3 regions of the Bradyrhizobium sp. CCGE-LA001 genome follow, and region 1 is predicted to be linked to each of the others. Evidence: predicted binding sites of a transcription regulator. Region 1 holds the regulator's gene; each other region holds the start of a gene.
What was found. Region 1 encodes PhoB, which activates phosphate uptake and scavenging genes when phosphate is short. Its sites were predicted from a motif close to TGTCATNNANCTGTCAT; they were not measured.
Positions count from the first base shown of each region.

Region 2: the regulator PhoB is predicted to act here: its motif matches at 7,598-7,614, upstream of ugpB (sn-glycerol-3-phosphate ABC transporter substrate-binding protein UgpB).
Region 3: the regulator PhoB is predicted to act here: its motif matches at 3,852-3,868, upstream of BCCGELA001_RS16780 (DUF47 domain-containing protein).

Region 1 covers NZ_CP013949.1:7,545,646-7,555,347, forward strand. Annotated here, with positions in the region: gene BCCGELA001_RS34300 (OpgC domain-containing protein) at 1-1,127, opposite strand, end outside; gene apaG (Co2+/Mg2+ efflux protein ApaG) at 1,309-1,701, shown strand; gene BCCGELA001_RS34310 (Hsp33 family molecular chaperone) at 1,866-2,885, opposite strand; gene argF (ornithine carbamoyltransferase) at 3,164-4,087, opposite strand; gene BCCGELA001_RS34320 (aspartate aminotransferase family protein) at 4,087-5,295, opposite strand; gene BCCGELA001_RS34325 (GcrA family cell cycle regulator) at 5,765-6,277, shown strand; gene phoB (phosphate regulon transcriptional regulator PhoB) at 6,518-7,225, opposite strand; gene phoU (phosphate signaling complex protein PhoU) at 7,248-7,964, opposite strand; gene pstB (phosphate ABC transporter ATP-binding protein PstB) at 7,976-8,797, opposite strand; gene pstA (phosphate ABC transporter permease PstA) at 8,794-9,639, opposite strand; gene pstC (phosphate ABC transporter permease subunit PstC) at 9,644-9,702, opposite strand, start outside.
Region 2 covers NZ_CP013949.1:102,828-112,529, forward strand. Annotated here, with positions in the region: gene rpsA (30S ribosomal protein S1) at 1-1,645, opposite strand, end outside; gene cmk ((d)CMP kinase) at 1,910-2,548, opposite strand; gene aroA (3-phosphoshikimate 1-carboxyvinyltransferase) at 2,545-3,882, opposite strand; gene BCCGELA001_RS00455 (TIGR02300 family protein) at 4,041-4,445, shown strand; tRNA gene BCCGELA001_RS00460 (tRNA-Ala) at 4,540-4,615, shown strand; gene BCCGELA001_RS00465 (GIY-YIG nuclease family protein) at 4,774-5,010, shown strand; gene BCCGELA001_RS00470 (MarR family winged helix-turn-helix transcriptional regulator) at 5,014-5,475, opposite strand; gene BCCGELA001_RS00475 (organic hydroperoxide resistance protein) at 5,629-6,054, shown strand; gene BCCGELA001_RS00480 (CaiB/BaiF CoA transferase family protein) at 6,229-7,449, shown strand; gene ugpB (sn-glycerol-3-phosphate ABC transporter substrate-binding protein UgpB) at 7,669-8,985, shown strand; gene ugpA (sn-glycerol-3-phosphate ABC transporter permease UgpA) at 9,033-9,702, shown strand, end outside.
Region 3 covers NZ_CP013949.1:3,653,825-3,663,526, reverse strand. Annotated here, with positions in the region: gene BCCGELA001_RS16800 (ABC transporter substrate-binding protein) at 1-6, opposite strand, end outside; gene BCCGELA001_RS16795 (peptide chain release factor 3) at 64-1,686, opposite strand; gene sugE (quaternary ammonium compound efflux SMR transporter SugE) at 1,842-2,156, shown strand; gene BCCGELA001_RS16785 (inorganic phosphate transporter) at 2,149-3,153, opposite strand; gene BCCGELA001_RS16780 (DUF47 domain-containing protein) at 3,165-3,809, opposite strand; gene BCCGELA001_RS16775 (branched-chain amino acid ABC transporter permease) at 3,964-4,932, opposite strand; gene BCCGELA001_RS16770 (branched-chain amino acid ABC transporter permease) at 4,934-5,797, opposite strand; gene BCCGELA001_RS16765 (ABC transporter substrate-binding protein) at 5,869-7,092, opposite strand; gene BCCGELA001_RS16760 (ABC transporter ATP-binding protein) at 7,126-7,872, opposite strand; gene BCCGELA001_RS16755 (ABC transporter ATP-binding protein) at 7,865-8,620, opposite strand; gene BCCGELA001_RS16750 (hypothetical protein) at 8,950-9,630, shown strand; gene BCCGELA001_RS16745 (ArsC family reductase) at 9,657-9,702, opposite strand, start outside.

The DNA of each region.
Region 1 (9,702 bases):
AGACTAATCAACGCATGCATGGCTGCGCCGCCGGAGACCTCGGCCAGGATGAAATGGCCGGCGAAAGCCAGGAAGACGCCGAGGCAGAAGATCTCGAGGGAATGCTGGCCGCACAGGATCAGCGGCCGCAGCCAGGGCGATTTCAGGCCCGGCCAGGTCCGCGGCAGGAAGCGCACCGTGAGCGCCGCCAGCGCCAGGAAATGCGCAAAGCGCAGCACATCGAGATCGGTCTTGTCGATCGGATACATCCATTGCTCGATCCGCTTCGGCATGAATTGGGAGAGCTGCGGCACGTACCAGGTCAACGTCACGTAGAACGCCGCAACGAGATAGGCGATCGAGATCCACATCGTCACCGGCGAGGCCAGGATACGTGACATGCGCCGCGCACCTCCGAGTGCGCACCATGCACCGAACACGAACAGCAATTGCCAGGCGAAGGGATTGAACGCCCAGAAGCCGTTCGGATAGGCCGACAAATAGAGATCGTACTCCCAGGTGACCGCGTACAGCAGCACCGAAAGCCCGAGGGTGACGTCGGGCCGCCATTTCATCGACCACAGGATCAGCGGAAGCGCCAGCATCAAGACGATGTACAGCGGCAGCACGTCCATGTTGACGGGACGGAAACGCAGCAGCAGCGCCTGCACGATGGTGACGTCCGGCTGCTTGAGGAAGTCCATGATCCCCATCTCTTCGGTGTAGAGCGGGTTCTCGAACCTGGTCGCCACATAGGAGATTTCGGCGAGGAAGATCGTGAACAGGAAGACGTGGGCGACGTAGATCTGCCAGACCCGGCGCAGGATGCGCGCCGTGGCGATGAGAACGCCGCTCTCCAGCATCGCCCGGCCGTAGACGAAAGCGGCTGTGTAGCCGGAGATGAAGATGAAGATCTCGGTGGCGTCGCTGAGGCCGTAATTGCGGATGGTGAACCAGGTGAGCAGGCTCGGCGGCAGATGGTCGATGAAGATCAGCCACAGCGCCAGCCCGCGGAACAGATCGAGCCGCAGCTCGCGCTCGCCGATGGCCGGCAGCGTGATGGCCGGCGCGGCGACGCGGGGCCTCGCCCCCGCAGGCTGGGCGGTTCCCGCGATCGTCGATCCCGTCACTTGGTCGGCAATGGTCATCGGGGACTCAAAACCCTTCCGCAAATCGCGACGTGTGAGGCAGTGTATCGATCCGGCCGATCTCTCGCAAAGCGGCCAGATCACATCGCGGTGTCCTTCCCCGCGAATTCTGGCGGGACGATGTCGCCAAGGCCGTCTCGCGGCGTTTGGTTCCCGGCCGGGGAATCGGTATGATGGCCACATGTACCGCGCCGTGACCCGCCAGATCGAAGTGACCGTCGAGCCGAACTTTGTTCCGGAGCAGTCGTCGCCTGACCGCTCGCGCTATTTCTGGTCTTACACGATCGTCATCACCAATTCCGGCGAGGAGACCGTGCAGCTGAAGACGCGGCACTGGATCATCACCGACGCGTCCGGCCGGCAGCAGGAGGTCAAGGGCGAGGGCGTGGTCGGCGAGCAGCCGATCCTGGCTCCCGGCGAGCGCTTCGAATACACCTCCGGCGTGCCGCTGACGACGGCCTCCGGCTTCATGACCGGTCGCTACCAGATGGTCAGCGAGAGCGGCGAGCGCTTCGACATCGACGTGCCGACGTTCTCGCTCGACAGCCCCGACAACAAACGGGTGTTGAACTAGGGGCGGTGTCATTCCCCGCGAAGGCGGGGAATCCAGTACGCCGCGGCCTCTCGACTCAATCGCTGCCGTCTCGGAGTACTGGATCGCCCGGTCAAGCCGGGCGATGACAGCGAGGGTGTGGCAAACAGCCTTCGCGACCGCGTCCTTGCGAGCGCAGCGAGGCCCTACGCGTCCTCCACGCCCGCCTCATCCGGCGTGAACTGGTACACCGACGAGCAGAACTCGCAGGTCACGACGACCTTGTCGTCCTTCACCATCGCGGCGCGATCGTCAGCCGAAAAGCTCTTCAGCATGGAGGCGACCGCATCGCGCGAGCAAGAGCATTGCGCTTTCAGCGACAGCGGGTTGAACACACGCACACCACGCTCGTGAAACAACCGAAACAGCAGCCGCTCGCCGGAGAGCTCGGGATCGATCAGCTCGACGTCCTCGACGGTCTCGATCAGCGAGCGCGCCTCGACCCAGGCGTCGTCTTCCGTGACGCTGTGCACCTCGGTGCCTTCGGGCGCATCGCCGGGATGCAGGTCCGCCTGCCGTGCGCGCTCCGGCGCCTTCGGCAGGAACTGCATCAGCATGCCGCCGGCGCGCCAGCGATGCTTGCCGCCGTCGCTCGAGCGCCATTCCTCGCCGACCGCAAGGCGCACGCGCGTCGGGATCTGCTCGGAGCGCAGGAAATATTCGTGGGCGGCCTCTTCCAGGCCGCCGCCGTCGAGCGCGACCAGGCCTTGATAGCGGCTCATGTCGGGGCCCTGATCGATGGTCATGGCGAGATGGCCGCGGCCGAGCAGCGCGCCGGAGTTCAAGCCAGAATCCTTGGCCTCGCCGAGACGCGCGGCATCGTAGCGCGCGTAAGCGCGCAGGCGATCCGGGGCCATGTAATCGACGACCAGGAACGACACCGGACCGTCGGTCTGGGCCTGGAGGATGAAGCGCCCCTCGAATTTCAGCGCCGAGCCGAGCAGCGTCGTCAGCACGATGGCCTCGCCGAGCAGCTTGCCGACGGGCGCGGGATAATCGTGCTTGGTCAGGATGTCGTCGAGCGCCGGGCCAAGCCGCACCAAGCGGCCGCGCACGTCGAGCGCATCGACCTCGTAAGGCAGCACGGCGTCATCGATCGGAACCGCTGATGGTGCGCGAACCGGGCCTTCGGGCCCGGCTTTCATGTCAGGAGATTGGGAAACCATGGCGCTCTATCTGGGGTCTGAGATGGGGATTGGAAGGGGGTGCGATCCGGATGCAGAATGGATCACACGAAAGCACGACAAGATCAGTGTCGTCCCGGGACTCGCAAAGCGCGAGCCCGGGACCCATAGCCACATGATTACATCACAACGCGAGATGACAACCCCGAGTCCTCGCCAAACAACTTCCTGTGGCTATGGATCCCGGATCGGCGCGCCGCTGTGCGGCGCTTGTCCGGGACGACAGTGTGTGCAAGGCGGTCGCCGGGCTTCCACCGGCGCTACTTCACCGCGTCGAAGCACCAGGCCAGAATGCCCTTCTGCGCATGCAGACGGTTTTCGGCCTCGTCGAACACGACCGATTGCGGGCCGTCGATCACTTCGTCCGTGACCTCCTCGCCGCGATGGGCCGGCAGGCAGTGCATGAACAGCGCGTCGGGCTTGGCCAGCGACATCAGCTTGCCGTTGACCTGGTACGGCTTGAGCACGTTGTGACGATGCTCGCCCTCCTTGTCGCCCATCGACACCCAGGTGTCGGTGACGACGCAGTCGGCGCCCTTCACCGCGGCTTCCGGATCGGTGCCGAGCACGATGGGCGCGTTGGTCGCCTTGATCCAGTCGCGCATCACCTTCTTGGGTGCGAGCTCCGGAGGCGTCGCAACATTGAGCTGGAATTTGAAGCGCTCGGCGGCGTGCGCCCAGGACGCCAGCACGTTGTTGTCGTCGCCGGTCCAGGCCACCGTCTTGCCCTCGATCGGGCCGCGATGCTCCTCGTAGGTCATGAGGTCGGCCATCACCTGGCAGGGATGCGAACGGCGCGTCAGGCCGTTGATGACGGGCACGGTCGCATAGGCGGCAAGCTCCAGCAGCGCCTCGTGATTGAGGATGCGGATCATGATGGCGTCGACATAGCGCGACAGCACGCGCGCGGTGTCGGCGATGGTCTCGCCGCGGCCGAGCTGCATCTCGGCGCCGGTGAGCATGATGGGCTCACCGCCGAGCTGGCGCATGGCCACGTCGAACGACACCCGCGTCCGCGTCGAAGGACGCTCGAAGATCATCGCCAGCGTCTTGCCTTGGAGCGGCCTGACCGGCTGATGCGCCTTCTGCTTCGCCTTCATGGCGGAGGATGCGGCGAGCATGCGCTTGAGCTCCGACAACGGGAGCTCGTTGATGTCGAGGAAGTGTCTCGGCGACTTGCTCATCAGCTTGCCGCCCGCTTGGTCTGACTGGACGAGATCGCAGCGCAAGCACGCTCGAGCCGCCCGACGCTGTCCTCGATCTCGGCTTCGGTGACGATCAGAGGCGGCAGGAAGCGCACGACATTGTCGCCGGCACCGACCGTGAGCAGCTTTTCGTTGCGCAAGGCGGCAACGAGATCAGCCGAAGGCACCACCGCCTTGATGCCGATCAGCAGACCTTCGCCACGGACTTCGCTGACGATATCGGGGTGGCGGTCGATCACAGAGGCGAGCTTCTGCTTGAGCAGCAGCGACATCTTCTGCACGTGATCGAAGAAGCCGGGCTTGAGCATGACGTCGAGCACGGCATTCGCAGCGGAGATCGCGAGCGGATTGCCGCCGAAAGTCGAGCCGTGTGAGCCGGGCCCCATGCCGGCGGCCGCCTCCGCAGTGGCCAGCACCGCACCGATCGGGAAGCCGCCGCCGAGCGCCTTGGCCAGCGACATCACGTCAGGCGTGACGCCGGTGCGCCGGTGCGCGAAGAGATCGCCGGTACGCCCCATGCCGGTCTGCACTTCGTCGAAAGCGAGCAGCAGACCCTTCTCGTCGCAGAGCTGGCGCAGCGCCTTGAGGAAGGCGGGCGTCGACGAACGCACGCCGCCCTCGCCCTGGATCGGCTCGATCAGGATGCCGGCGGTCTGCGGACCGATCGCCTTCTTCACGGCGTCGATGTCACCATGCGGGACCTGGTCGAAACCGTCCATCGGCGGGCCGAAACCTTCGAGATATTTTGCAGATCCGGTCGCGGCCAGCGTCGCCAGCGTGCGGCCGTGGAAGGCGCCTTCGAAGGTGATGATGCGATAGCGTTCCGGATGGCCCTTGGAGAAGTGATGGTGGCGGACCAGCTTGATCACACCCTCCAGCGCTTCGGCGCCGGAATTGCAGAAGAACACGAAGTCCGCAAAGCTCTCGTTGCACAGGCGCACGGCGAGCTTCTCGCCATCCGGGCTCTGGAACAGGTTCGACATGTGCCAGAGCTTCGTCGACTGCTCCTGCAAGGCCTTGACCAGCGCCGGATGGCAATGGCCGAGCGCGTTCACCGCAACACCCGAGGTGAAATCGAGATAGCGATCGCCATTGGTCGCGATCAGCCAGCAGCCTTCGCCGCGCTCGAAACCAAGGTCGGCCCTGGCGAAAACGGGAAGCAGATGCGGCGCGGCGCTGTTGGTCATGACCATCACTTGGATGTTGCATTTGAATGTTGAGACCTGCCTGGTATGCCTTGCGCAGCGCACCATTGACCGGTCCGGAAAACGAAACGTGCCGCCTTTTAAGGGCGGCACGCGGCACTATCTTATGCCTGGCAAGACGGGTGTCAATGCCGCCCGGAAAGCCTCGCGAAACGCTGATTCCGTAGTCTTGCGGTGCCGATTTTGCGGGGTTTTCACCACGGAACATGTGGAAGCGAGTCGGCGGACTCTTGCGCGGGAGTCACGCCATATTGTAGCGTTTGGACTGTCAGATACGACATCTCGTGCAGCGGTTCTGATCCCAAGAGTCCTCATGTACCGGCGTAAACGTTCGGGCGCTCGTTGCGCGCCCGGCGAGCCTTAAGGGATTCTGGCGGCACGGGTTTTTTCAAGGCTTAGGCATTCGCTGCGAGGCCCCAGGATGGCGGCGCGCAGCGAGGGAAAGGGTGCAATGACGGTTTTGACCTGGTCCGATGATCGCGTCGAGCAGCTGAAAAAGCTCTGGGAGGCCGGACTTTCGGCCAGCCAGATCGCGGCTGAGCTCGGCAATGTGACCCGCAATGCCGTGATCGGCAAAGTGCACAGGCTCGGCCTGTCCGGCCGCGCCAAGAGTCCGTCTTCGGCCGCGCCCCGGCCGCGCAAGGCGCGTCCGGCGCAGCACATGATGCGGGTGACCCGTCCGATCTCACGCGGCAACACCGCGCTGGCGCAGGCCTTCGAGGTCGAGGTCGAGGCAGAGCCCGTCACCTACGACAACGTGGTGCCGATGAGCCAGCGGCTGTCGCTGCTGGAATTGAACGAGGCGACCTGCCACTGGCCGGTCGGCGATCCCTCGAGCCCGGATTTCTTCTTCTGCGGCGGCAAGGCGCTCTCCGGCCTGCCCTACTGCGCCCAGCACTCGCGCGTCGCCTATCAGCCCGCAGCGGATCGTCGGCGCGCGCCGGCCAAGCCGAGCACGCGGTGAGCGGGGTTTAACTGACTGCAAGGACAGCAGCCGTCGCGCGATGACGGCTCCAATTGCTCGGTGTCACCCCCGCGAACGCGGGGATCCATAACCTCAGGGCGCAAGTGTTGCGCGAGATGGTCACACCGAGTCGTCGCCCAACCACGTCTTGTGTTTATGGGTCCCGGGTTCGCGCTGCGCGCGCCCCGGGACGACAGTTGAGATTGTAGCCACAGCTGCCAGCGAACAAACTCAAAAACCTTACGTCTGCTCCGCCTTCGCAAACCGATCGTCGAGCGCATAGCCGGCACCGCGGACCGTGCGGATCGGGTCCTGCTCGCGGCCGAGATTGAGCAGCTTGCGCAGGCGGCCGATATGGACGTCGACGGTGCGTTCGTCGATGTAGATGTCGCGGCCCCAGACGCTGTCGAGCAGTTGCTCGCGCGAGAACACGCGGCCCGGATGCTCCAGGAAGAACTCCAGAAGGCGATACTCGGTCGGGCCGAGATCGATCGGCCGGCCCGAGCGCGCGACGCGGCGCTTGTCGCGGTCGAGCTCGATGTCGCCATAGGCCAGCACAGTGGCGAGCCGCTCCGGGCTTGCCCGCCGCAGAAGGCCCTTCACCCGCGCCAGCAGCTCCGGCACCGAGAACGGCTTGACGATGTAATCGTCGGCGCCGGTCGCAAGACCCCGCACCCGCTCGCTCTCCTCGCCGCGCGCGGTGAGCATGATGATCGGCAGCTGCTTGGTCTCGGGACGGGTGCGCAGACGCCGGCACAGCTCGATGCCTGACAGCCCCGGCAGCATCCAGTCGAGCACGATCAGATCGGGGATGTGTTCCTTGAGGCGAGTGTCGGCGTCGTCGCCGCGCATCACCGTCTCCACGTCATAGCCGTCGCCTTCGAGGTTGTAGCGCAGAAGCTCGGTGAGAGCTTCTTCGTCTTCAACCACCATAATGCGTGCGCCCATGTGGTCGTCGCTCCTTAAGTCGTCAGGTATTCGGGACCGTCGTGGCGAAGGTCGTCATGTCGCCCTTCGGCCGCTTGTCGGTCATCGCCTGACCCTCGATCATGTAGAACACGGTCTCGGCGATGTTGGTGGCGTGGTCGCCGATCCGCTCGATGTTCTTGGCGCAGAACATCAGGTGGATGCAGAACGAGATGTTGCGCGGATCCTCCATCATGTAGGTGAGGAGCTCGCGGAACAGCGAGGTGCAGATGGCGTCGACCTCCTCGTCGCCCTTCCACACCGCCATCGCCGCCGGCAGGTCATGCGCGGCATAGGCGTCCAGCACCGACTTGACCTGCTGCTGCACGAGGTCGGTCATGTGCTCGAGGCCGCGAAACAGCTTCAGCGGATGGAAGTCCGCATCCAGCGCGGCGACGCGTTTGCCCATGTTCTTGGCGAGGTCGCCGATGCGCTCCAGATCGGTCGCGACGCGCATGGCGCCGACGATCTCGCGCAGGTCGACCGCCATCGGCTGGCGGCGGGCGATGGTGAGCACGGCGCGCTCCTCGATGCGCTTCTGCAGCGCGTCGAGCTCGGCGTCGATGGTGACGACGCGCTGGCCGAGTGCGACGTCGCGGCGGATCAGCGCGTCGACGGAGTCGACGATCATGCGCTCGGCGATGCCCCCCATCTCGGCGACCAGGCGGGTGAGCTCCTGGAGGTCGGTGTCGAAGGCCTTTGCGGTATGTTCAGAACCCATGTCCCGTCTCCTCAGCCGAACCGGCCGGTGATGTAATCCTGCGTGCGCCGGTCGCTCGGCGACGTGAAGATCTTGCTGGTGTCGTCGAACTCGATCAGCTCGCCGAGATACATGAAGGCGGTCTTGTCGGAGACACGGGCCGCCTGCTGCATGTTATGGGTGACGATCGCGATCGTGTAATTTTCGGACAGTTCCTGGATCAGCTCCTCGACCTTGGCGGTCGAGATCGGATCGAGCGCCGAGCAGGGCTCGTCGAACAGGATCACCTCGGGCCGCACCGCGACGGTGCGCGCGATGCAGAGACGCTGCTGCTGGCCGCCGGAGAGCGACAGGCCGGAGGCGTTGAGCTTGTCCTTGACCTCGTTCCACAACGCGCCGCCGCGCAGCGCCTTCTCGACCCGATCATCCATCTCGGATTTCGAGATCTTCTCGTAGAGGCGGATGCCGAAGGCGATGTTCTCGTAGATCGTCATCGGGAACGGCGTCGGCTTCTGGAACACCATGCCGACGCGGGCGCGCAGCAGGTTGAGGTCGAGCTTAGGATCGAGGATGTTGGTCTGATCCAGCAACAGCTGGCCGGTGGCACGCTGGCCCGGATAGAGATCGTACATCCGGTTGAAGATGCGCAGCAGGGTCGACTTGCCGCAGCCCGACGGGCCGATGAACGCCGTGACGCGGTTGGTGCCGAGCGCCAGATTGATGTTCTTCAGCGCGTGGTGCTCACCGTAATAGAAGTTCAGGTTGCGCGCGGTGACCTTGGCGGGCGCCTCGGGCAACGGCTGCGAGCCGGGGTGAACGGTCGGCGCACTGACGGAAACAGACATTTCGCTCATTTTGCAGTCCTCTCGGCGCCAAGGATGCGCGCGCCAATGTTCAGGGCAAGCACAGTCAGAGTGATGAGCAGCGCGCCGCTCCAGGCGAGTTGCTTCCAATATTCGTAGGGGCTCTGCACGAAGTTGTTGATGGTCACCGGCAGGTTGGCCATCGTCTTGTTCAGGCCGAGGCTGAAGAACTGGTTCGACAGCGCCGTGAACAGCAGCGGCGCGGTCTCGCCCGCGACGCGGGCAGTCGCCAGCAGCACGCCGGTGATGAGGCCGGAGCGCGCGGCCCGATAGGCGATGCGCTTGATCACCAGCGACCGCGGCAGACCGAGCGCGGAGGCCGCCTCGCGCAGCGGGTTCGGCACCAGCAGCAGCATGTCTTCGGTGGTGCGCACCACGACCGGGATCACGATGACGGCGAGCGCCAGCGCGCCGGCGATGGCCGAGAAGCCCCGCATCGGCACCACCACCGCGCCGTAGATGAACAGGCCGATGATGATCGAGGGCGCCGACAGGAGAATGTCGTTGATGAAGCGGATCACCGAGGTCAGCTTGTCGTTGCGGCCGTACTCGGCGAGATAGGTGCCGGCGAACAGGCCGAGCGGCGCGCCGATGCCGACGCCGATCACGGTCATGATGAGCGAGCCGACGATGGCGTTGAGCAGACCGCCCTCGTTCGATCCGGGCGGCGGCGTGTTCTCGGTGAAGACCTGGAGGTTGAGCCCGGCAAGGCCGTTGTAAAGCAGTGTTGCCAAGATCAGCGCGAGCCAGGTGACGCCGAACGCTGCGGCTGCGATGCAGAGGCCGCGAATGACGATGTCCCAGCGGCGGCGGCGTAAATAGATCGGGTTCATGGCTTCACTTCCCCGCCTTGGTTTCCAGGCGCAGCAGCATCAACCGGGCGGCCGCGAGCACGA
Region 2 (9,702 bases), 390 kb from region 1:
CGGAGGAGCCGTACTGCGCGATGGCTTCCTTCTCTTCGGCGACTTCGAGCGCCTTGATCGACACCTGGACCTTGCGGGCCTTCTTGTCGAACTGGATCACGCGGGCATCGACCTTCTCGCCGACGGCGAAGCGTTCGGCGCGCTGATCGTTGCGGTCACGCGCGAGCTCCGAGCGCTTGATGAAGGTGGAGAAGTCGGTACCGGCGATCTTCACCTCGATACCGCTCTCCTTCACTTCGAGCACTTCGCAGGTCACGACCGCGCCCTTCTTGACATCGCCCGGCTCGGCGAAGGGGTCGCCTTCGAGCTGCTTGATGCCGAGCGAGATACGCTCCTTCTCGACGTCCACATCGAGCACCACGGCTTTCACCACGTCGCCCTTCTTGTAGTTGTCGATCACCTGCTCGCCCGGAAGCTTCCAGTCGAGATCGGAGAGGTGGACCATGCCGTCGACGTCGCCTTCGAGACCCAGGAACAGACCGAACTCGGTCTTGTTCTTGACCTCGCCCTCGACCACCGAACCGGTCGGATGGCCTTCGACGAAGACCTCCCAGGGGTTGCGCATGGTCTGCTTGAGACCGAGCGAGATGCGGCGCTTGACGGAATCGACTTCCAGCACCTGCACGTCGACTTCCTGCGATGTCGACACGATCTTGCCGGGGTGCATGTTCTTCTTGGTCCACGACATCTCGGAGACGTGGATCAGGCCTTCAATGCCCGGCTCGAGCTCGACGAACGCACCGTAGTCGGTGATGTTGGTGACGCGGCCGGTGAAGCGGGCACCCAGCGGGTACTTGGCTTCGATACCCTGCCACGGATCGTCCAGCAGCTGCTTCATACCCAGCGAGATGCGGTGCGTCTCGTGGTTGATCTTGATGATCTTGACCTTCACGGTCTGGCCGATCGAGAGCACCTCGGTCGGATGGTTGACACGGCGCCACGCGATGTCGGTGACGTGCAGCAGGCCGTCGATGCCGCCGAGATCAACGAACGCACCGTAATCGGTGATGTTCTTGACCACGCCGTCGATGACCTGACCCTCTTCGAGGTTCTGCACCAGCTCCTGACGCTGCTCGGCGCGGGTCTCTTCGAGAACCGTGCGGCGGGACACCACGATGTTGCCGCGGCGACGGTCCATCTTGAGGATCTGGAACGGCTGCGAGTTGTTCATCAGCGGCGCAACGTCGCGGATCGGACGAATGTCGACCTGCGAGCGCGGCAGGAAGGCCACGGCACCGTCGAGGTCGACCGTGAAGCCGCCCTTGACCTGGTTGAAGATGACGCCGTTGACCTTCTCGTTGTTCTGGAAGGCCTTCTCGAGCTTGCCCCAGCTCTCTTCGCGGCGCGCCTTGTCGCGCGAGAGGACGGCCTCGCCGAGGGCATTCTCGATGCGATCGAGGAACACTTCCACCTCGTCGCCGACCTTGAGATCGGAGTCACGGCCGGGGCCGGAAAATTCGCGCAGGGCCACGCGGCCCTCGGTCTTCAGGCCGACGTCGATGACGGCCATGTCCTTTTCAATTGCAACCACCTTGCCCTTGACTACGGAGCTTTCCTGCAGGTTGCCACCTGCAAAGGACTCGTCGAGCATCGCGGCGAAATCGTCGCGCGACGGGCTATAGGTATCAGCAGAAGTCGAAGCCATTGGTTCTCCAGTTGCGGATGTCGTGCCGGCCGTTGGGTTTATGGGCGCATCGCACGCGCAGTGTCGGAAGGTCCGCAAGACCTTCGAGCGACCGCTCGCTGCTCCGGCTGGCACCGGAACGGCGAAAGCGGGCCGGCTGAGGCCCGCGCGTTCGATACGTGAAAATTCTTGTCCGGAAGCTGGATCGCGCCGGTCCCAAACGGGAACCGAAGTTATCGACCTCAAAGAGCGGGAGCGGGCACTTCCTCCAATGACGGCTGCGGCTTAACCCCGCGACCGGCCCGCTCGGACGGCCTCGATAATGTCGATGGCAGCCCGGACGCCGCCTTCTATATCCAGTTGGGAGTTGTCTAGCAAGTAAGCATCCGGGGCGGGTTTTAAAGGCGCAATCGGCCGGTTCTTGTCGCGGTCGTCGCGCTGGATGATGTCGGCGAGCACGGCGGCCTCGTCCGCGTCCTCGCCCCTCGCCCGGGCCTCCATGGTCCGGCGGCGGGCGCGGACCTTGGGATCGGCGACGACGAATATCTTCACGTCGGCATGCGGACAGATCACGGTTCCAATGTCGCGACCGTCAAGCACCGCGCCGGGCGGATCCGCCGCGAATTGCCGCTGGAAATTGAGCAGGACTTCCCGAACCCTTGGGATCGCCGACACGATCGAGGCGCCCTCGCCCGCCAATTGGGTCTTCAGGGCTGGATTGCCGAATTTTTCGGGATCGAGCTCCAAAGCGGCCTGCACGGCGGCCGCCTCGTCGTTGAGATCGTGACCGGACTGCATCAGGGCATAGGCGACGGCGCGATAGATCACGCCGGTATCGAGGTGGCGATAACCGTAATGGTGGGCAAGACGCTTGCCGAGCGTCCCCTTGCCCGAGGCCGCGGGCCCGTCGATGGCAATGATCATGAAAACTCGGCCCCCAGGGAACGCATCATCGGAATGAAGTCCGGGAAACTGGTGGCGATGAAGGCGGTGTCGTCGACGCCCACCGGCTGATCGGAGGCGCAGCCCATCACCAGCGCGGACATCGCGATGCGATGGTCCATGTGGGTGGCGACAACGCCGCCGCCGGGAACGTGGCCGCGACCCTCGACGATCAAATCGTCGCCCGAAATCTCAACCTTGACGCCGTTGACGCGCAGCATGGCGGCGGTGGCCTCCAGGCGGTCGGATTCCTTGACGCGCAGCTCCTGCAGGCCGCGCATGATCGTCGTGCCTTCGGCGAAGGACGCCGCCACCGCCAGCACCAGATATTCGTCGATCATCGAGGGCGCGCGCTCCGGGGGCACTTCGACGCCGCGCAGTTTCGATGCGCGCACGCGCAGGCGCGCCATCGGCTCGCCGGCATCGCCGCGCACCTCGCTCTCCTCGATCGAGCCGCCCATCTCGCGCAGCGTGGTGAACAGGCCGGTGCGCAGCGGATTGGTCATCACGTCCGACAGAACGACGTCGGATCCCTCGGCGATCAGCGCTGCGACGACCGGGAAAGCTGCCGAGGAGGGATCGGCGGGCACAATGACGTTGGCGCCATGAAGCTCGCCCTGACCTGCCAGGGTGATACGGCGGCCGTGCCGGCCTTCGCTCGTCGAACTGACGTCGGCACCAAAATGCTTCAGCATCAGCTCGGTGTGGTCGCGGCTGGCCTCGGTCTCGATCACCGTGGTGGTGCCCGGCGCGGCCAGGCCCGCCAGCAGCACGGCCGACTTGATCTGGGCCGAGGCGACCGGGGTCTTGTAGGTGATCGGCAGGGGATCTCGCGCGCCCTGGAGGGTCAGCGGCAGACGCCCACCCTCGCTGCCCGAGACGACCTTGGCACCCATCTTTTCGAGCGGATCAAGGATTCTCCGCATCGGGCGGCTGCGCAGCGAGGCGTCACCGTCGAAAACTGCCGAGATCGGGCAGCCCGCGACGGCACCCATGACCAGCCGGCAGCCGGTGCCGGAATTGCCGAAATCCAGCGCCGCCTTGGGCTGCGCGAAGCCCCCGACGCCAACGCCGCTCACCGTCCAGGCGAAATCGCCGGTCCGCTCGACCCTGGCACCCAGCGCCTGCATGGATTTGGCGGTGTTGAGGACGTCCTCGCCCTCCAGCAGGCCCGAAATCCTGGTCTCGCCGACCGCGAGCGCGCCCAGGATCAGGGCCCGGTGAGAGATCGACTTGTCCCCGGGCACCCGTACTTTCCCGGTCAGGGGACCGCTGGCGCGAGACCGCAGCGGCCTCGGTTGGTCGGAATGAGTCAAGATTGTGTCCTTGAATAGGCCCGATGGGCTGGCGCGCAGGTATCACATGGTCCGCGCCCCGTCACGGGCATGTCGTTCTCCCGTAATGCGCTATTGACAGCGGGCCGCCAACTAGCCAAGTGAAACACCGCTTTTCAGACATTCCCAGGATTCCTGCCGTGGCCAAGTCCGAACTCGGAACCAAACGTATTTGCCCGACCACGGGCAAGAAGTTCTATGACCTCAACAAGAATCCGGTGATCTCGCCCTATACCGGCGAGGTGGTGCCTATCGCGCCCGTTGCCCCCGCACGCGCGTCCCGCGGCGCCGAGCGCAACGTGGCCCAGGACACCGCGCCGGAGCCGGCGGAGGCCGAAGAGATGGTCTCGCTCGAGGAGGCCGACGCCGAGGAGAACACCGGCAAGGTCAAGGCCGTGGTGCCCGAATCCGAGGACGACATCGAGGTCGACGAGACCCTGGATGACGACGATGACGATGATTCGACCTTCATTGCCGACGAGGAAGAGGGCGATGAGGACGTGACCGACATCATTGGTGATGTCGGAGGCGATGAAGAGACTTGAGATCAGTCCTGATCTGTGAAAAAGGGTGCACCGCGCGAGTCGCCTAGGGCTCGCCGGTTGGGGTGATCCACCAGATTCACCCGTCGAAGGTTAAGGGGCCATAGCTCAGCTGGGAGAGCGCTTGCATGGCATGCAAGAGGTCGGCGGTTCGATCCCGCCTGGCTCCACCAGCCTTCGCTCGCTTCGCGAGCTTCGGCTCGGCAAGCTTGGGAAGTCCCTCGTAGCGAAGTGACCGAAGGCTGCCGCGGCGTAGCCCGAAGGGCGAAGCCGGGCTTCACCAGATAAAACGGGGATGTAAGCTCCTCCCTCGACACCTGGGGAGCGTGCGGTGAAGTACGTCTACATCCTCGAGAGCCTGGATACCCTGCACTTCTATGTGGGCATCACCGACGACTTGCGCGCCCGACTGGCAAAGCACAACGCTGGCGAGGTGCCCCACACTTCCAAATACGGACCTTGGCGTCTCAAGACTTACGTCGCGTTCAGTAACGCAAAGCAAGCCGTTGCGTTTGACAAGTACCTGAAGTCAGCATCCGGCCGTGCCTTTGCGAAGAAACGTCTCTAACCCCTACTCCCCGATCACCGCATTCAGCCGATCCCTCAGCGCGACGATCTCGTCCTTCATCGCGACCAGCTCCGACACCGAGCAATCCGACGCCGCCAGGATCGATTGCGGCACGGCGCGCGCCTTGTCCTTCAGCGCGTGGCCCTGTGGCGTCAGGGCGATCAGCACCTGACGTTCGTCCTCTTTCGACCGCGTGCGCTTGACGAGATGAGCAGCCTCGAGCCGCTTGAGTAGCGGCGTCAGCGTGCCGGAATCCAGGAACAGCTTCTCGCCGATGTCCTTCACCGGCACGTCGTCGCGCTCCCACAGCACCAGCATCACCAGATATTGCGGATAGGTGAGGCCAAGCCGGTCGAGCAGCGGCTTGTAAACGCGGTTGAAGGCGTGCGCGGCCGAATAGACCGCGAAGCAGATCTGGTTGTCGAGCCGCAGCGGCGCGTCCGCCGCCGATGGTTTTCGGGCCATGGAGAATCTCACGGGGATTTGCCGCATTGTGGGGGTGCGCGGCCGCATATTCAATTGCGAACAATTAAATGTGAGACTTTACGATTTAGATTGCGCACAATCTAATTGTCTGCGATATAGACCGCGTCCACCCGAACCCCCAGGGAGATGAAAATGTCCGTGAACGTCCTCTACAAGACCAGCGCCAAGGCGACCGGCGGCCGCGACGGCCATGCGGCAACCCTCGACGGCGCGCTCGACGTCAAGCTGACCACGCCGAAGGAGCTCGGCGGCGGCGGCGGTGCCGGCAACAATCCCGAGCAGCTGTTCGCGGCCGGCTATGCCGCCTGCTTCATCGGCGCGATGAAGTTCGTGTCCTCGCAGGGCGGCCCCAAGGTTCCCGCCGACGCCTCCGTGACCTCGACCGTCGGCATCGGCCCGCGCTCGGAGGGCGGCTTCGGTCTCGACATCGATCTGGCCGTCTCGCTGCCGGGCCTTGCCCGCACTGAAGCTGAGGCGCTGGTCGAGAAGGCGCACCAGGTGTGCCCGTACTCCAATGCCACGCGCGGCAATGTCGACGTTCGCCTGACAGTCGTCTGACCGACATGCGAATTGGCTGGCCCGGGATCCCCCTCGGGCCAGCCGCTTTCGCCGATTTGCCATTCCGCGGGATTGCGCCAAGGCGGCGCATACGCCCCTGCCCGCGGGGCCATTGCTGGCGTGCACGAACCTCGCTAGGCCTGTGATCAATTGTCGACACAGGGAAGCGAAGGCATGAGTTCTAAAGCCGCGGGTTCTGAAGCCGTTCTGGGCGCCATGAGCGGATTGCGCGTCATCGATCTCACGCGCGTGCTCGGCGGCCCCTACTGCACCCAGATCCTCGCCGACCATGGCGCCGACGTGATCAAGGTCGAGCCGCCTGCGGGCGACGAGGTGCGCGAATGGGGCCCTCCGTTCCACGAGGAGGACGCGGCCTATTTCATCGGTATCAACCGCAACAAGCGCTCGATCGGCCTCGACCTCGCCTCCGAGGGCGGCCGTGCCGTGCTGCTCAAGATGCTGGAGACCGCCGACGTCCTGATCGAGAATTTCAAGCCGGGCACGCTGGAGAAATGGGGCATCGGCAACGATGTCCTCAGCAAAAGATTTCCGCGCCTCGTGCATTGCCGGATCTGCGGCTTCGGCGCCGACGGCCCGCGCGGCGGCAATCCCGGCTATGACGCCATCATCCAGGCGATGACCGGCATGATCGCCGCGACCGGCTCGCCCGAGAGCGGACCGATGCGGATCGGCGTGCCGCTGGTCGACATTACCACCGGTCTCTATGCGGCGATCGGTATCCTGATGGCTCTGTCCGAGCGGCAGCGTTCGGGCAAGGGCCAGTTCCTGGAGACGACGCTGTACGAGACCGGCCTTGCCATCATGCATCCGCACACCGCGAATTATTTCATGCATGGCAAGCCACCCTCGCTGACCGGCAACGAGCACCCGAACCTCGTGCCCTACGCGATCTTCCCGACCAAGACCGACAACATCTTCATCGGCGTCGGCAACGACGGCACGTTCCGCAAGCTCGTCAAGGAGATCGGCAAGCCCGAGCTCGGCACCGACCCGCGTTTCGCCCGCAACAAGGACCGCATCGCCAACCGCGAGGCGCTACGCGCCGAGCTTGCCGCGGTGTTCAGCCAGCACGAGGCCGAGCCGCTGTGCAACCGTCTGCTCGCGGCGGGCCTGCCCGCAGGTCCCGTGCAGAAGATCGACCAGGCGCTGACCAACCCGCACACGGTCGCGCGCGGCGATATCATCGAGAAGGACTGGTACAAGGGCGTGGCCTCGCCGATCCGGCTCGACCGCAGCAAGCCGAGCCTGCGCCGCGTCCCGCCGAAATTCAGCCAGCACGCGGCGGAGGTGCTCGGCGAGTTCGGCTACTCCAAGGCCGAGATCGACTCGATGCTGGAGAAGGGCACGGTCTGCGGCCCCGAGCGCAAGCGCTAGGTCGCCGGCCTTCGACATCCGATATCCATGCCGCATTGCGGCGCGGGCACGCAGGTGCAGCGCGAACGAAAGCGGCTGCCCTCGGCATTCGCCTATTTTCCGGCTTCCCATTTCCTGCGCTTGCCGCTTTCGTTTCTCCCGCTTACACAGTCATGTGAACGTCATATGGCGCTGCTAGCGCAAGCGCTTCTTTAGTGACGGGCAAGGGAGGTTTTCTTGATGGCTCTTCGACATTTTGGTGCGGCTGCCGCACTCGCAATCACGGTCGGCTTGTCGGCTTCGCCGGCGCTGGCCGTGACCGAGATCCAGTGGTGGCACGCGATGACGGGCGCGAACAACGACGTCATCGTCAAGCTCGCCAACGACTTCAACGGCGCGCAGAGCGACTACAAGGTGATTCCGACCTACAAGGGCAACTACGCCGACACGATGAACGCCGGCATCGCCGCGTTCCGTGCCGGCAACGCGCCGCACATCATGCAGGTGTTCGAGGTCGGCACCGCGACCATGATGGCCGCGACCGGGGCGGTCAAACCGGTCTACAAGCTGATGCAGGACGCCGGCGAGAAGTTCGATCCCAAGGCCTATCTGCCTGCGATCACCGGCTACTACTCGACCTCGAAGGGCGAGATGCTGTCCTTCCCCTTCAACTCGTCGTCGACCGTGATGTGGGTCAATCTCGACGCGCTGAAGAAGGCCAATGTCGAGATTCCCAAGACCTGGCCTGAGGTGTTCGACGCGGCGAAGAAGCTGAAGGCGGCCGGCCACGCCACCTGCGGGTTCTCCAACTCCTGGGTCACCTGGGTCAATCTCGAGCAGCTCTCCGCCTGGCACAACGTGCCGCTCGCCAGCAAGGCCAACGGCCTCGATGGCTTCGACACCGTGCTCTCGTTCAATGGACCGCTCCAGGTCAAGCACCTCGAGAACCTGGTCGAGCTCCAGAAGGACAAGACCTACGATTATGCCGGCCGCACCAACACCGGCGAAGGCCGCTTCACGTCGGGCGAATGCCCGCTCTACCTGACCTCGTCGGCCTTCTTCGGCAACGTCAAGGCGCAAGCCAAGTTCGCCTTCAGCGCGGTGCCGATGCCTTATTATCCCGACGCTAAGGGCGCACCGCAGAACTCGATCATCGGCGGCGCCTCGCTCTGGGTGATGGGCGGCAAGTCGGCCGACGAATACAAGGGCGTGGCGAAATTCCTGACCTTCCTCTCGGACACCGATCGCCAGGTCTTCATCCACAAGTCCTCGGGCTATTTGCCGATCACCAAGGCCGCCTATGACAAGGCCAAGGCCGACGGCTTCTACAAGGACCAGCCCTATCTCGAGACGCCGCTGCTCGAGCTGACCAACAAGGAGCCGACCGACAATTCGCGCGGCCTGCGCCTCGGCAACATGGTGCAGCTGCGCGACGTCTGGGCGGAAGAGATCGAGCAGGCGCTCGCCGGCAAGAAGACCGCCAAGCAGGCGCTCGATGCCGCCGTCGAACGCGGCAACACGATGCTGCGCCAGTTCGAAAAGACCGCCGTAAAGTGAGATTATAAGCGGCAGGCCGTTAAGGCGGCCTGCCGCTTCGGGGCACCATGCAAAAGCAAGCCATCTTCCAATCAAAGCTGTTGCCCTATGCGCTGGTTGCGCCGCAGCTCGCGATCGTGCTGATCTTTTTCTACTGGCCGGCCCTGCAGGCCGTAATCCAGTCCTTCCTGCTCCAGGACGCCTTCGGCCTGTCGACCAGCTTCGTCTGGTTCGAGAATTATCTCGACCTGTTCAAGGACCGCGCCTATTTCGAGGCGATCGTCCGGACCTTCTTCTTCTCGTTCGCCATTGCGGTGTCGTCGCTGTCGTTCGCACTGCTGCTCGCCGTGATGGCGGACAAGCCGCTGCGCGGCGGAACGCTGTACCGCACGCTGCTGATCTGGCCCTATGCGGTGGCGCCGCCGGTCGTCGGCGTGCTCTGGATCTTCATGCTGCATCCCTCGCTCGGCGTGCTCTCGCGGTACTTGCGCAATCTGGGCATCGACTGGAATCCGCTGCTCGACGGTGACCAAGCCGCCGCGCTGATCATCCTCGCCGCCGCCTGGAAACAGATCTCCTACAACTTCCTGTTCTTCCTGGCCGGCCTCCAGAGCATCCCGCGCAGCGTGCTCGAGGCCGCCGCAATCGACGGCGCGCGTCCGATGCGCAGGTTCTGGACCGTGACCTTTCCGCTGCTGTCGCCGACCATCTTCTTCCTGCTGGTCGTCAACATCGTCT
Region 3 (9,702 bases), 3.9 Mb from region 1:
CCTCATGACCGTCGACCTCGCTATGCGTTGCCGTCCTGCATCACGGAGAACGTCCGGGAAACGCTACCCCTTTTTCTTGACGTCCTTGACGTTGGTGAACTCGATGCCCTCGGCCCGTTCCCTTGTGTAGCCGAGATAGAACTCGTTCCGGGCCAGATAGACGGGATCGCCGTCGACGTCGTCGGCGATGCTCGACGTATTAGCGGCGATGAAGGTGTCGAGCTTCTTGCGGTCCTCCGAAGAGACCCAGCGCGCCAGCTGAAACTCGCTGACCTCGAACTCGACCGGCAGCGAATATTCCGCTTCCAGCCGCGCCTTGAGCACGTCGAGCTGCAGCGCGCCGACGACGCCGACCAGCGCCGGCGCACCGTCGCGCGGCCGGAACACCTGCACCACGCCCTCTTCCGACATCTGCTGCAGCGCTTCCTTCAGCTTCTTCGCCTTCATCGCGTCGGTGAGACGGACGCGGCGGACGATTTCCGGCGCGAAGCTCGGCACGCCGACGAAGTTGAAATCCTCGCCCTCGGTCAGCGTGTCGCCGATGCGCAAGGTGCCGTGATTGGGAATGCCGACGACATCGCCGGCGAAGGCCTCGTCCGCGACCGAGCGATCCTGCGCGAAGAAGAATTGCGGGCTCGACAGCGGCATGCTCTTGCCGGTGCGCACGAGTTTCGCCTTCATGCCGCGGCTGAGCTTGCCCGAGCAGAGCCGCGCAAACGCGATGCGGTCGCGGTGGTTCGGATCCATGTTGGCCTGGATCTTGAACACGAAGGCGCTCATGCGGGGATCGGTGGCCTCGACCTTGCGCTGGTCGCTGTCCTGCGCGCGCGGCTCGGGCGCGAACCTGCCAAGGCCCTCCAGGAGGTCGCCGACGCCGAAATTGCGCAGCGCGCTGCCGAAATAGACCGGCGTCAGATGGCCTTCGCGGAACGCTTCGAGCTCGAACGGCTTCGACGCCTCCGTGACGAGCTCGAGCTCGTCCTTCACCGCGGAGACGTCGAGATTGGCGTTGAGCTTTGCGAGCTCTTCGATCTCGATCTGCTGCGCCGCGCCGGTCTTGGCGCCGCCGCCTTCGAGCAGGCGCACGCCGCCGTTGACGACGTCATAGGTACCGAGGAAGTCGCGGCCGCGGCCGACCGGCCAGGTCATCGGCGTGGTGTCGAGCGCCAGAGTCTTCTCGATCTCGTCGAGCAGCTCGAAGACGTCGCGGCTCTCGCGGTCCATCTTGTTGATGAAGGTGATGATCGGGATGTCGCGCAGGCGGCACACCTCGAACAGCTTCCGGGTCCGCGCCTCGATGCCCTTGGCGGCGTCGATGACCATGACCGCGGAATCGACCGCGGTGAGCGTGCGATAGGTGTCTTCCGAAAAGTCCTCATGGCCCGGCGTGTCCAGGAGGTTGAAGACGAGACCTTCGAACTCGAAGGTCATCACCGAGGTCACGACCGAGATGCCGCGCTCGCGCTCGATCTTCATCCAGTCCGAGCGCGTGTTGCGCCGCTCGCCCTTGGCCTTGACCTGGCCGGCGAGGTTGATGGCGCCGCCGAACAGCAGCAGCTTCTCGGTCAGCGTGGTTTTGCCGGCGTCGGGATGGGAGATGATCGCAAAGGTCCGCCGCCGCGCCACTTCAGCAGCAAGCGGGGAACGGGCCGGCGATTCGGCTGCGGTGGTGGCGATGTCGGACATGGCGGGAGCGTTTGGCAGGGAAAATGGGCCTGATCAAGCCTCATTTGGTGATTGCGGGGGCCTCCGGCCAGCCCCATATCGGCCCTCGGGAGGGACGACCTTCCCGTTTCTCAGCACCTCAGCGGGGACGACCCTGCCTTGAATGGAGGGTCGTCATGGCCTGGAGCATCCTGTTCGTCGCCGGTCTTCTCGAAATCACCTGGGCGATCGGGTTGAAATACACTGAGGGCTTTAGCCGGCTTGTTCCGTCCGTCGTCACGCTCGCGGCCATGGCCGGCAGCGTCATCCTGCTCGGGCTCGCGCTCAAATCACTGCCCGTGGGAACCGCCTACGCGGTCTGGACCGGGATCGGCGCGGTCGGCACCGCGACGCTCGGGATTTTTCTGTTCGGCGAGCCGGCGACCGCCCTCCGGCTTGCCAGCATCGGGCTGATCGTTGCCGGCATCATCGGGCTGAAGCTCGTCACTTGACGAGCTGGACCACCCACCAGGTCAGCGCGGCGACGATTGCCGAGGCCGGGATCGTGATCACCCAGGCATAGACGATGGAACTGGCGACGTTCCAGCGCACCGCCGAGACGCGGCGGGCGGCGCCGACGCCGACGATGGCACCGGTGATGGTGTGGGTGGTCGAGACGGGAACGCCGAGGAACGTCGCCATGAACAGGGTCACGGCGCCGCCGGTTTCGGCGCAGAACCCCTGCATCGGCGTCAGCTTGGTGATGCGCAGGCCCATGGTGCGCACGATGCGCCAGCCGCCCATCAGCGTGCCCAGCGCCATCGCGGCCTGGCAGGACAGCACCACCCAGAACGGCACTGAAAATTCGCTGCCGAGATGGCCCTGCGAGTAGAGCAGCACGGCGATGATGCCCATGGTCTTCTGCGCGTCGTTGCCGCCATGGCCGAGCGAATAGAGCGAGGCGGAGGCGAATTGCAGGATGCGGAAGGCGCGATCCACCGCGAACGGCGTCGAGCGCACCGAGGCCCAGGATACGATCGCCACCAGCAGCATCGCGAGCAGGAAGCCCACGAGGGGCGACAGCACGATGGCCAGCACCGTCTTGGACAATCCGCTCCACACCGCCGCCGAAATGCCCGCCTTGGCGAGACCGCCGCCGACGAGCCCGCCGATCAGCGCATGCGACGACGAGGACGGGATGCCCAGTGCCCAGGTCACGAGGTTCCAGACGATGGCGCCGACGAGTGCTGCAAAGATCACCTGGGCATCGACCACAGCGGGATCGATGATGCCGGTGCCGATGGTCTGGGCGACGTGCAGCCCGAACACCAGGAAGGCGATGAAATTGAAGAACGCAGCCCAGAACACCGCGAATTGCGGCCGCAGCACACGGGTCGAGACGATGGTCGCGATCGAATTGGCGGCGTCATGCAGGCCGTTCAGGAAGTCGAACAGCAACGCGACGGCGATCAAGCCGACCAGGATGGGGAGACCCAACGCAGCATCCACGGCGGCCCGCCCTACACTTGCTCGATGACGATGCTGTTGATCTCATTGGCCACGTCGTCGAAGCGGTCGGCCACCTTTTCGAGATGGTCATAGATCTCGACCCCGACGATGAAATCCATCGCATTGCCGTCGCGATGCTTGAGGAACAGCTCCTTCAGGCCGATGTCGTGGAGATCGTCGACGCGCCCCTCCAACTTGCCCAGCTCTTCCGTGATCGCGGTCAGCATGGCGACGTTCGGGCCGATCGACTGCATCAAAGGCAGCGCGCGTCCGACCAGATTGGCGCATTCGATCAGGAGCCCACCGATCTCGCGCATCGGCGGCTCAAAGGTGCGGACTTCGAACAGCATCACCGCCTTGGCGGTCTGCTGCATCTGGTCGATGGCATCGTCCAGCGACGTGATCAGGTTCTTGATGTCGCCGCGGTCGAACGGGGTGATGAAGGTGCGGCGCACCGCCGTCAGCACCTCACGGGTGATGTTGTCGGCATCGTTCTCGAACTGGTTGACCCTCTGGCAATAGACCGGCGTCTCCTCGCCTCCGTTCAGCATGCCCTGGAGCGCGATCGCGCCCTGGATCACGGTCTGGGCATGACGGTCGAACAGGTCGAAGAAGCGTTCTTCCTTGGGCAGGAAAGCACGAAACCATCGCATCATGGGGATAGGCTACCGGCTGGAAATGGTCAGGCCCGAACGGGCTGTCATGAAACTGTCATAGACCATTTTCGATCCGCGCGCGTGTCATCTCGCGCGCGGAGCCGGATCATCCACCGCTTTCCAGCGGCGAGTAAATCGACGGTAGATCAATTACTTAGAGCGATCGTCGGAAGTAATGCGCAATTTCGCCGATGACACCGCGGCGGAAGGTGAGCACGCAGACCACGAAGATCGCGCCCTGGATCACTGTCACCCATTGGCCAAACCCCGCCAGATATTGCTGCATGGCGATGATCACGAAGGCGCCGACCACGGGACCAAAGATGGTGCCGAGACCGCCAACCAGCGTCATCAGCACGACCTCGCCCGACATCGACCAGTGCACGTCGGTGAGTGAGGCGTTCTGTGCCACGAACACCTTCAGCGCACCGGCAAAGCCGGCCAGCGTGCCCGACAGGACGAAGGCCAGGAACTTGTACTGATCGGTGCGATAGCCCAGCGAGATCGCGCGCTGCTCGTTCTCGCGGATCGACTTCAGCACCTCGCCGAACGGGGAGTTGATGATGCGGAAGATCAGGAGGAAGCCGGCGAGGAAACTGACCAGCACCACGTAATAGAGCACCGTCGGCTTGGAGAGGTCGAGCACGCCGAACATGCGCCCCTGCGGAATGCCCTGGATGCCGTCCTCACCATGGGTGAACGGAGCCTGGAGATAGATGAAGTACAGGAGCTGCGACAGCGCCAGCGTGATCATCGAGAAATAGATGCCCTGGCGGCGGATCGAGATGTAGCCAGTGATGATCGACAGCGCGAACGCCGCGACGACGCCAACGAGGATGCCGAGCTCGGGTGGCAGCGCCCACACTTTCAGCGCATGCGCGCTGCAATAGCCCGCCGTTCCCAGGAACATCGCGTGGCCGAACGACAGCAGGCCGCCATAGCCGACCAGTAGGTTGAAGGCACAGGCGAGCAGCGCGAAGCACAGCGCCTGCATCACGAAGAACGGGTAGACTCCCGTGAACGGCACCGCCGCCAGCAGCAGCGCCATCACCACGAAAACGATCATCTCGTCGCGCATGGCGCGAGGACTTACCGGCAGCGTGTCGTCCGTCAGGGTCGTCATATCAGGCTGCCCTTCCCGTCAATCCCGTTGGCTTCACCAAGAGCACCAGCACCATCAGCACGAACACGACGGTGTTGGAGGCCTCGGGATAGAAATATTTGGTCAGGCCCTCGATCACGCCGAGCGCAAAGCCGGTGATGATGGAGCCCATGATCGATCCCATGCCGCCGATGACGACCACCGCGAACACGACGATGATGAGGTCGGCGCCCATCAGCGGCCGCACCTGGTTGATCGGTGCCGAGAGCACGCCGGCGAGCGCGGCAAGGCCGACGCCGAGACCGTAAGTCAGCGTGATCATGCGCGGCACGTTGATGCCGAAGGCGCGCACCAGCGTCGGATTTTCAGTGGCGGCGCGCAGGTAAGCGCCGAGCTGCGTCTTCTCGATCAGGAACCAGGTCGCAAGGCACACCACCAGCGAGAACACGACGACCCAGCCGCGATAGATCGGCAGGAACATGAAGCCGAGATTCATGCCGCCCTTGAGCTGGTCCGGAATGGCGTAAGGCAGGCCCGAGGAGCCGAAATAGTTCTGGAAGACGCCCTGCACGATCAGCGCGATGCCGAAGGTCAGCAGCAGGCCGTAGAGGTGATCGAGCCCGGTCAGCCATTGCAGCATGGTCCGTTCCAGGATCATGCCGAAGATGCCGACGATAATCGGCGCCAGCAGCAACGCCCACCAATAATTGATGCCGCCGAGGTTCAACAGGAAATAGGCGACGAACGCGCCCATCATGTAGAGCGCACCGTGGGCGAAGTTGATGATGTTGAGCATGCCGAAGATCACGGCAAGTCCGAGACTGAGCAGCGCGTAGAACGAGCCGTTGATCAGTCCCACCAGTAGCTGAGCGTAAAGAGCCTGCATCGATCCCGCACCCGGTCCCTTCGGCGTTCCCTAGAGCTGCCCGCCGGCTCGCAGCCGGCGGGCTGTTGGTCTTACTTCTTGAGCAGCGCGCACTTGCTCTCGGACAGCGGCGTGAACGCCTGGTCGCCCGGCACCGTGCCGACGAGCTTGTAGAAATCCCACGGCCCCTTGGACTCCGAGGGCTTCTTGACCTCGAAGAGGTAGGCGCTGTGGATGGTGCGGCCGTTGGGCTGAATCTCGCCCTTGCCGAACAGGTCGTCCTCGGTCGGCATCGACTTCATCTTCTCGACGATCTTGACGCCGTCATGCGGGTTGCCGCCCAGCGCTTCCAGTGCCTTGAGGTAATGACGAACACCCGAATAAACGCCGGCCTGCACCATGGTCGGCGGCGCATTGTTCTTCATCTTCTCCGCGAAACGCTTGGAGAACGCCCGGGTCTGATCGTTCATGTCCCAATAGAACGTCTCTGTGAAGTTGAGGCCCTGTGCCGTCTCCAGACCGATGGCCTTGACGTCGGTGAGGAACAGCAGCAGTGCCGCGAGCTTCTGACCGCCCTTGACGATGCCGAACTCGGCCGCCTGCTTGATCGTGTTCGTGGTGTCGCCGCCGGCATTGGCAAGACCGATGATCTTGGCCTTGGAGGCCTGCGCCTGAAGCAGGAACGAGGAGAAATCCGGCGTGTTCAGCGGATGCTTGACGCCACCCACCACTTTGCCGCCATTCGCAGTGATGACAGCCGTGGTGTCGCGCTCGAGCGCGGCGCCGAAGGCGTAGTCGGCTGTCAGGAAGAACCAGGTGTCACCGCCGGCCTTCACCAGCGCCTGGCCGGTGGTATGGGCCAGCATGTAGGTGTCGTAGGTCCAGTGCACCGTGTTGGGCGAGCACTGTGCGTTGGTGAGGTCGGAGGTCGCCGCACCCGAATTGATGTAGACGCCGTTCTTTTCCTTGACGACGTTGTTGACGGCCAGCGCGACGCCCGAGTTCGGCACGTCGACGACGATGTCGACCTTGTCGACGTCGAACCATTGCCGCGCGATCGTGGTCCCGATGTCGGGCTTGTTCTGGTGGTCACCCGAGATGATGTCGATCTTCCAGCCCTTCGCCGCCAAGCCGGAATCCTCGACGGCCATTCGTGCCGCCAGCGTCGAGCCCGGTCCGCCGAGGTCCGCGTAGAGCCCGGACTGATCCGACAGCGCGCCGATCTTGACGGTCTTGTCCTGCGCGGATGCAACGCCTGCCGCGGCGAAGGTCAGCGCGGTAGTCAGCAGCAATGACGCAATCGACCTGGTGTTCATGCAACTTTCCTTTTTCAATTCTTCTTTGGCGTTCTAGACGCCGAGATAGGTGTGGAGCTTGTCCATGTTGGCGGCAAGCTCGGCGTTGGAAAACCCGTCAATGATCTTGCCGTGCTCGACCACATAGTAACGGTCGGCGACGGTCGATGCGAAGCGGAAGTTCTGCTCGACCAGGAGGATGGTGAAGCCCTCCTTCTTGAGCCGCGCAATGGTGTGGCCGATCTGCTGGATGATGACGGGCGCAAGGCCCTCGGTCGGTTCGTCCAGCATCAGGAAGCTCGCGCCGGTGCGCAGAATGCGCGCGATCGCCAGCATCTGCTGCTCGCCGCCCGACAGCTTGGTGCCCTGGCTCTTGAGCCGCTCCTTCAGGTTCGGGAACAGATCGAAGATCTGATCGAGCGGGAGTCCGCCTTCCCGGACCACCGGCGGCAGCATCAGATTCTCCCGCACGTCGAGGCTGGAGAATATCCCCCGCTCCTCCGGGCAAAACGCGATGCCCATCCGCGCGATCCTGTCGGAGGTCGCGCGGATGATGTCCTGGTTGTTGAATTTCACCGAGCCGGTACGCTTGCCGATGATGCCCATGATCGACTTCAGCGTGGTCGTCTTGCCGGCGCCGTTGCGCCCGAGCAGGGTGACGACCTCGCCCGCATTCACGTCGAAGTTGATCCCGTGCAGGATGTGGGACTCGCCGTACCAGGCTTCCAGGTTGCGGACTTGAAGGATGTTTCCACCGGTCGCAGCCTTTACCGGAGCCTCGGCGATCGCAGTGTCAGGCATGACCGGCTCCCAGATAGGCTTCCTTGACGCGCTCGTCCTTGGTGAGCTCCGAGTAATGGCCCTGCGCGAGCACCTGCCCGCGCGTCAGCACGGTGATGATGTCGGAGAGATTGGCCACGACGCTCAGATTATGCTCGACCATCAGGATGGTGTATTTCGCGGAGATGCGCTTGATCAGCGCCGCGATCTTGTCGATGTCCTCGTGGCCCATGCCGGCCATCGGCTCGTCCAGCAGCATCATCTCAGGGTCGAGTGCCAGCGTCGTTGCGATCTCCAGTGCGCGCTTGCGCCCGTAGGGCATCTCGACTGCGGGCGTGTTGGCAAACTCGCTGAGGCCGACATCGTTCAACAGCTCGCGCGCGCGGTCGTTGAAGCGGTTGAGCACGGATTTCGAACGCCAGAAGTCGAACGAGGAGCCGTGCTGGCGCTGAAGCGCAACGCGGACGTTCTCCAGCGCGGTGAGATGCGGAAATACCGCCGAAATCTGGAACGAACGAACCAGACCCATGCGGGCCACGTCGGCCGGCGCCATCGCCGTGATGTCCTGCCCCTTGTACAGAATCTTCCCGGCAGACGGTTTGAGGAACTTGGTCAGAAGGTTGAAGCAGGTCGTCTTGCCGGCCCCGTTCGGGCCGATCAACGCATGGATGCTCCCACGGCGAACCTTGAGCGCAACGTCGCGTACGGCGAAGAAGCCCGCGAACTCCTTGGTCAAGCCTTCCGTTTCGAGAATGAACTCATCAGCCAAACAGATTTCCCCCTGCCCGCGCAACGCGCTGGCCGCGCGTGGCTGTCCTTGTTTACTTCGGCTTTCCGGAGGTCTTGGAGCCTATCCTTGGAGCCCATCCGGAACGCCGCCTCCGGGCGCGGAATATGCCGGAGGTGACGGGGGTTAGGCAAGGCGGAAAGCTGAGCAGATCAGGCCTCCGACTGGGATACAAATGCTCCCTTAGTCGGAGATGTTTGATGCGCCTGCCCGGCCTCCCGGTTCGCAAAAGCACCGGTCGTCAAGTCGTCGTTAACGGTCTTTCGTCCCGCGCGCCAGCCTTCATAGAAAATTTTCCCGCGGCGAGGATCATGTGCGGGCTTTTGAATGCCGGGAATATTGTTTTGGATTTCGCAAGCGCCGCGCCCTCCGTCGTCAAGTCGATCAGGCAGCGTGATCTCCTGAACACGTGGCTGCGACTTTATGCGCGCCAGCAGGTCGCACCGGCGATCTGGGAGTACCAGCCCGCGCGCCTCGAGGAAGAGCTGTCCGATCTCATCTATTACACGGTGGATGGCTCGGGGCCGACACCGCACCTGATCATCCAGAGCGAAAACACGCGCATCTCGCGCGCCTATGGGCACACCGGCAAAGGCATCCTGCTGCACGACTATGTCGGACCGCGGCTCGCCCCCTTCGTAATGCCCGCCTATCATGAATGCGTCGCGCGCGGGCTTCCGATCTACAGCGTTGCCGATGTCGACGATAGCTCCGGACGCATCGTCGCCTATGAGCGGCTGCTGTTGCCGTTCCTGACCGAGGACAAGGTCAGCCATATCATCGCGTCGGTGAAGACCTTCTGCGAGGACGGCGGCTTCGAGATCAAGAACCTGATGCGCGGAAATGACGCGCCACCGCGTCCCCGGCTACGCGCCGTGATCGATCGCGACCTGTTTCATCGCGCCCCTGGCCGCATCGCGGCGGCGGACGTGGTCGAGCTTGCCGACCAGTCCAGCTCAAGCGTTCCCGCCGAGATTATCGAACTGAACTAACGGTCGGCGCGGCCCGGCACCGAAGTTTATTTGGTCCTGACTTCCTTGGCGTAGATGTTCGGCTTGAAGCCG